Caldivirga maquilingensis IC-167: one gene and its partner. The protein of the gene in region 2 binds, or shares a complex with, the protein of the main gene of each other region. Links are inferred from orthologs where the notes say so. Each region holds a gene or a part of one and is shown on either strand. Other genes may lie near its edges. The genes, in order: CMAQ_RS00215 and rnhB.

What was found.
Region 1: the proteins of rnhB (region 2) and CMAQ_RS00215 are in contact, whole or in part, in a crystal structure (PDB 3P83), measured with the Archaeoglobus fulgidus proteins. The link is inferred for Caldivirga maquilingensis IC-167 from one-to-one orthologs. Residues at the interface, in WP_010878125.1 of Archaeoglobus fulgidus: Ala74, Ile178, Ala179, Ile183, Arg190, Ser195, Asn196, Leu197, Arg198, Gln199, Lys200, Thr201, Leu202, Asp203, Phe205; in WP_010877842.1 of Archaeoglobus fulgidus: Val39, Ala42, Asn43, Val44, Ala45, Met46, Leu125, Asp168, Ser194, Asn218, Tyr219, Pro220, Ile237, Leu238, Ala239, Pro240, Arg241, Ile242, Glu243, Ser244.

What each region holds. Positions count from the first base shown.
Region 1 is NC_009954.1:56,710-59,999, reverse strand. The notes cover bases 336-3,290. They hold CMAQ_RS00215 (DNA polymerase sliding clamp), read right to left. Parts: upstream 2,277-3,290; coding sequence 1,395-2,276; downstream 336-1,394. Other genes in these bases: CMAQ_RS00210 (Clp1/GlmU family protein), read left to right, coding at 2,514-3,290; CMAQ_RS00220 (hypothetical protein), read left to right, coding at 631-1,278; trxA (thioredoxin), read left to right, coding at 336-621. Outside these bases: CMAQ_RS00230 (hypothetical protein), read left to right, coding at 1-174; more of trxA, read left to right, coding at 214-335.
Region 2 is NC_009954.1:1,803,897-1,807,231, forward strand. Bases 336-3,335 are described here. They hold rnhB (ribonuclease HII), read right to left. Parts: upstream 2,151-3,335; coding sequence 1,521-2,150; downstream 336-1,520. Other genes in these bases: CMAQ_RS08885 (DUF371 domain-containing protein), read left to right, coding at 349-780; CMAQ_RS08890 (diacylglycerol/polyprenol kinase family protein), read left to right, coding at 755-1,489; CMAQ_RS08900 (glutamyl-tRNA reductase), read right to left, coding at 2,128-3,335. Outside these bases: CMAQ_RS08880 (thioredoxin fold domain-containing protein), read right to left, coding at 1-286. UniProt on the Methanocaldococcus jannaschii protein: Endonuclease that specifically degrades the RNA of RNA-DNA hybrids.

The DNA of each region.
Region 1 (3,290 bases), 1.7 Mb from region 2 along the record:
AATGAACTAGCTAAGGCTAAGTGCAGCGGCGTTAATGTAAGTCAGTTAAGCACGTACATTAATTATGCGTTAGGAAATTTAACTGAGTATAATTCAGCTAATCCATTAAGTGGAGTTGATAATGCTCTGAATAACAGTGTTGCCGCGTATAGATTACTGAAGGGTAGTGGTTGACGGAAAAAGGCTTATTAAATACTAGGCATGGGGGAATTCATGGCTAATGATGTTGACAAAGACCCTGAATTAGATAAGCTACTTGAAAGGAAGGCTAGGGAAATGATTAAGAACGTTAACAATACTGGTGGTGTAGTGGAGTTGAATCGCAGTAACTTTGATGAATTCATTAAGACTCATGAAGTTGCTGTAGTTGACTTCTGGGCCACCTGGTGCGCCCCCTGCTTCATGCTTGAGCCAATAATAAAGAGACTGGCTGCTGAGATGCCTAATGTGGGTTTCGGTAGACTTAATACTGAAGAGGAACCTGAAATTGCGGCTAAATACTACGTTATGAGTCTACCAACAGTCATAATTTTCAAGAACGGTGAACCAATCGACCAGGTAATAGGTGTGGTGCCTAAGAAGATTCTTCAAGATAGGATTAAGGCTTACCTCAATGACTAGGTGAGTTAAATGTATCCCATACTTCTTGGAATAAACGGTATTGGTTACGGTAGTTTCACGGAATGTGAACTTAATGCATTACCGAGACTCATGAATATTGTTGATAGGGGTGTGGTTGAGAATAAGAGGCCTCAATACCCTGATAAATCATGGTGGAGTATACTGAACATGGAGCCCACTAATAATACTCAAAGCGACCCCTCTGCGGCGCCTTTAGTTAAGTTAACCAGGTCAACATTAATTAACATACCGGTGGCTAACCCAACATACGGCATATACAGTATTAATCTCGACCAAGGTACATCATACAGGGAGGAGGTTAATAAAGTCGTAGATGCTATAATTAATGCAGCAGTAAAGACACCTGTTATAGCAGCCATAACGGCTCCAGATAGGTTCCTACATAGTAATCAATTAATTAAATGCGATGTTTACTCAGCTATTGATGAGGCCATTGGTTCCTTAATCAATAGCGGAGTCTCCTCATTCATTCTCTTCTCACCTTACGGTGAGCCCACGGGGCCAAATGAGGGTGAACATGAGGAATACGGCATATACATAGCTACAATAAGTAGGCCAAGGCACTACGATACAGTTAAGCTATATGAAATCGGTATGTTATTTAGGGATCTTGTTGATTCAGCATTAGGCATGTAGGTTCAAGGCCTAGACCACGCAACACCTTATGGTATTATCACAAAGTAACGTTACCATAATATACCCAGTGTAGAGTCATTAAAGGATAGTGAATACTATTATAGTCGCCTAGTTCACTACAGGGATCTTGGAGCTACATAGTATGTTAATGAACCTGACGCGAACTCGTAGGTTAACTTAATGGGTTTATTAGTGGCGAATTCTATGGTAACGTATTCACATATTGGGGCCATTTGCCTATTCATGTTCATTATGTAATCAAGGGAATAGGACGCCTCCTGCTTCTCACTCACTGAGAATTCCTGGAAGGATTCATCAGTGCTTTGATACTGAACCTCATAATACCTACCCCCCTCACCGGAGGCCTTTATGGTGAATGACTCTGGGTCAACGGTGAATGTGACTGCGTCACTTATGTCCTCAGCCATTGTTAAGGCATCCTTGAATGCATCCATGCTCATCCGTATCCTAACAGGGTAATCAATCTTCGGCTCCGGTATCTCCTCCTGAGTAACATCAACAATCGGTAAGTAGAATTTCCTATACATACCGCTTTCCCGCCCCTTAGAACCATAGTATATTATCATTAGGAACCTGTTCCTCCCCTTATCAACACCTATGTCAACTTTATCCTTAGCCCTAATTCTCTTAGCCAGCTTCTTAATGGTATCAAATAGAACACCAACCTTAACAGTGTCAGTTATGTTAACTTCCTCAAGGGCTGTTGAAGGTATGTTAAGGAGCACTAGGGAAACCTTAGATGAATCAATAGCCTTGAGGCTAATACCATCAGGACTCATGACGAATAAAGCCTCATTTAGAACTTGAGCCAGACTTAGGAAAACATACCTAACATCCCTACCCTTAGGAAACGTAAATGTGTAAACAACCCCACTTTCCCCACTCTCCTGAACTATTGAACCACCCCCAGTCTCACCCTCTGCCTCCTCAGTCTCAGCTTCCTCTTCCCTCCTCTCCTCCTCGTTCTCCTCAGGCATTGTAATATAATTCTCAATAACCCTTTTTAAGGTTACGGGCCCATTAAAGAATAATACTGGTAATTCAAGAGGGATCCTATAGTTAAGAGTTCAGATATTATTTCAGTGGGTAATTCATTATCATGCATACGCTTATTGATTAAGGCCGGTAGTGAAAATGATGGAGGCGCTTATTGGTAAGAGGTTAAGTATAAATATTGTAATAGTCTTTTTAAGGAGTAGTGTATTATAGGAGGCGTGGATCAAGTTAAGCTTAATGGTGGTGAGTATGTTAGAGTAGAAGGACCCGCAATGATTGAGGTTTTAAGAGGCAAACTCTACATCCTTGGGGCACAGTATGATGAGGGTTCAAGAATAACAATATTACGGGCTAGGAGGGTTGTTGCTAAGGCTATTAATGATACTGAGTTATCAGTGGTCCTTGGGCCGGGAGGCTTCGTGGATAAGCCTAAGGCTGGTGAGGAGATGATTGATGAATGGGATAGTAAATTATCAATGGGATTAAAGGGTTCAGTAATAATGGTGATGGGGGCTATGGATTCCGGTAAAACAACCATAACGACAATACTTGTTAATAAGGCATCATCAATGGGATTAAAGGTGGGTGTGGTTGATGCTGACCCAGGTCAAAATGACCTAGGACCCCCCACCACTGTGTCCTGCTCAATACTCAAGGGTGGTAAGATAACTCACTTAAGCTACATGAGTCCGGTGAAGCAGGTGTTCCTAGGCTCAACTAATCTTGAGGGTAATTGGTATAGGGCGGTTTACGGGGTAGCTAAGCTAGTGGATTACTTAAAGAATATTGAATCAGTGGACTTCATTGTAATTAACACTGATGGATGGGTTGAGGGTGAGGGGGCTGTTGAGTACAAGAGGGCTTTGGTTAATGCCATTAAGCCTAACTACGTCATAATCATGAGGAAGAGTGATGAGGTTAATGGTTTAATTAATGGATTAGGTATAGGCAATATGCTTATTCTCAATGCGCCACCATCAATGAGAATTAGGGAT
Region 2 (3,335 bases):
CTAAGTCCACGTAAATTGGTACATAATGACTCTGAACATAGCTAGCTACCGTGGAGTTACTTAGTACATAGGATTTAAGGTAATTACAGGCAGGGCACTGTGAATCAGCGTATATTATGAGGAGGTACTTCCCATTACTATTCATGAGGATACTCTGGAAGGAGCTGGGATCCGTTACCAAGTATGCGTTCACTAAACCAAACCTAACTACTGATAAGGCATAGGTCAATAAAGCAACCCCTGTAAGCATAGTGAGAAGCATAATCACTACTATGCGTTTCTTCATGAATCATTAAGCAGGATAGGTTATTTAAAAGCTTTTTTTTCTCCGGAGGATTGACGTTGCGTATGATTATTGATGTAATTTGGGCTAGGGGTCATGGTAACGTGAAGGCTACTCATAGGAACACCATTGAGATTACTAAGGATGATTACATTACTGAGAGAGGCGACTGCATAATAGCCTGCTGTGCCGATAAGGCTGCCTCAGACTTGGATAATGACTTCAAGAAGTTGATTACCAGTGGTTACTCATTGGTTTTAATGATTATTGTAGCTGGTTCAAGCATAGATATTGTGACTGGATTAGGGTTAAGTGGGTTGAGGCTAACTGATGAGAGGAGGATTATAGTTAGGAGGAGTGGGTACATTGATAACGCCACTATTATGCTTCTTGCCAATAAGGCTGCTAAGGATTTGAATAGGGATCTTATTAATAAAGCCAGGGATAGTGAACCAATTGAGGTGATTTTAATTGGCTCAGAACTTGAGCAGGATTAATAGGGTTAGGGCATTGCTTTACAGGAAGCTTATTCACTTACTATTATCCATTCTACTGATAGTACCGTTGGTGATTGGGCTTGAGGAAAACTACACTGAGATATACTACACCATACTGTTGATAGGGGCAGCATTCCTATACATATACCAGGTTAAGAAACCCTTAATATCAGTGGTTATTAGAAGTACCCTTGAGGATGCTAGGAATAATGTTAAGTTAAACATACTGAGGGTTGCTGAAGTGCTAAATATGACTAGTGTTAAGGAGTTACTGGCTTCAATGGATAAGCTTGAGTACACCTTTACTGAATTCATTAAGAGTGTTGAGAGGGATTATGAGAGGAAGTGGGGGTATCTGGGGGTTTTAATGGGTATGGTTGGTGTTTACGTATCCTACGTAATGGTTAACACCTACGCATACTACGGGGTGTTGGCATTAATGTTCTATGATACGTTCAGCGCATTATTCGGCTCCCTCATTGGTAGGACTAGGATGCCCTATAGCAGTACGACAATTGAGGGTATTGTGATGGGTGCATTAGTTTTCTCACTGGTGGTGGGTGCATTAGTGGGTCTTAGTTACTTAACCTGGCTTTACTTAGTAGGTATAGCTCTCGGTATTGTTGAATCCTACAGTGGTGAGGATAATTTAGCAATCCCAGTGGCAGCATCATTATTAGCCTACTTCCTAAAATTCCCCAGAATCTAGGCTTAAGAACGATTCAACACTATGTGAGTCCCTAAAATAACCTACTATTAGTCATTCTCTTAATAGTCCTCCAACTCCTCCTAACTATTGGTGGTAAGGTGCCATTATTAATCCACCTCCTTAAGGCACTTATGGTCCTTGGGTCACTTGGGTAACCGCTCCCGAAGTCCCCGTAGGTTTCCTTAAGCCTACTTATTATAGTGTCCCTAATTACCTTAGCCACTATACTGGCTGCTGACACTAATGGTATTGACTCATCGGCGTGATTAAGCACTATTAACTCCACGTCCTTAACATTAATGAATCCCCTAAACCTGCTTGGGTTAGGATCAGGTGAATCCACGTAAACCCTAGTAACCCCGCTACATGCTTTAATAAGCTCACTCATCTTAATAGCCTCAAGCTCGTTCAGTAACCCCCTATTAACGTAATAATCTATTTCACTGGGCTCAACAATAACATGCCTAACGCATGGCGCCTTACTCACTATTAGCTTATATAATCTACTCCTTCCACTTGGGGTTAATTGTTTAGAGTCCTTAACCCCTATGCCCTCAGCCTCTGAATTACTCCAGCCCACTATTGCTATTACCATTGGTCCTATTACTGGGCCTCGCCCGGCTTCATCTATCCCTGCCTCAAGACTGTTTACCGTCCCCATTAAGCTTAGCCTTAATTCCACTTATTATTATTAATGCCTCATCAAACTTATCCTCCTCGGCTAATTCCTTTAAGTAAGTGAGGAGGGGCAGCATAATCTTCTTAACAGTGGATTTAACGGCTAACGCTGCGCCATCCTCCTCATTTTTTATTAAACCAGCCTTAACAGCCCTCTTAACCTCACTCTCCCCGATGCTTAACCCCCATTTAGTTAATTCACCTATCATACCTTCTATAACCCTCCTTGCAAACAATCTCCTGTACTCAATGAGCCTAAGTTCAATTAACCTACTTGCCTCATCTAAAGCCTTCCTCTTACCCTCCCTGATCTCATTCTCAATATTCTTCAACTCATCTATTGAAACCACGCCAGGTATTTCCGGATCAACATTCCTAGGTACCCCAACATCAATTATTATTGGTTTACCGCTTAATTCCTCTGCATCCCTTCTACGCAGTAGGGGATTTGTCGCTGATGTGGCGAAGATAACCACATCACTATCCCTTATTACGCTTCTCAGTGAGTCAATGGGCGCGTAGTTGAATCCATACCTTAACGCCGCAGCCTTAGCCTTATCAAGAGTCCTATTAACAATTATTACGTTTCTGAAACCCTTTTCAGCAAGTCTCCTAACTATATCGGATCCAATAGAGCCTGCCCCAATCACGGCGATCCTTGAGTTAAGTCCCCTAACCCTATGCACGTACTCAGCCACTAATGAGCCTATGCTTGCTAACCCTATTGAGATTTCCGGGAACCTGCTCCTAATCTCCTTCCCAGTCCTTATTGCCCTCTCAATGGTGAATCCCAGTAAACCACCCAATGCCCCCCTCTTCCTAGCATCATTGAATGCATCCTCAACCTGACCCAGTATTTCAGACTCCCCCACTGCCGCTGATTCAAGACCAGCGGCAACCCTGAAGATGTGGCGCACAGCATTCATCCCCACTAATTTATCCACATGATTTATGGTACCCTTAACCTTGTACATATCCTCTGCAACTGAATCATCATCACCGTAGACGTAAACCTCAACCCTATTACATGTCTGAAGTAGGAATACCTCATCGTAATAGTTCATTAATTTACCGTAAACCTCATCTCTATTGAAGTATGTTTCAGACAGGGTGATTGTGCTAACCCTCTTATGGTTAAGTGTTAAAGCCCTTATCTTACTCAAGTAAT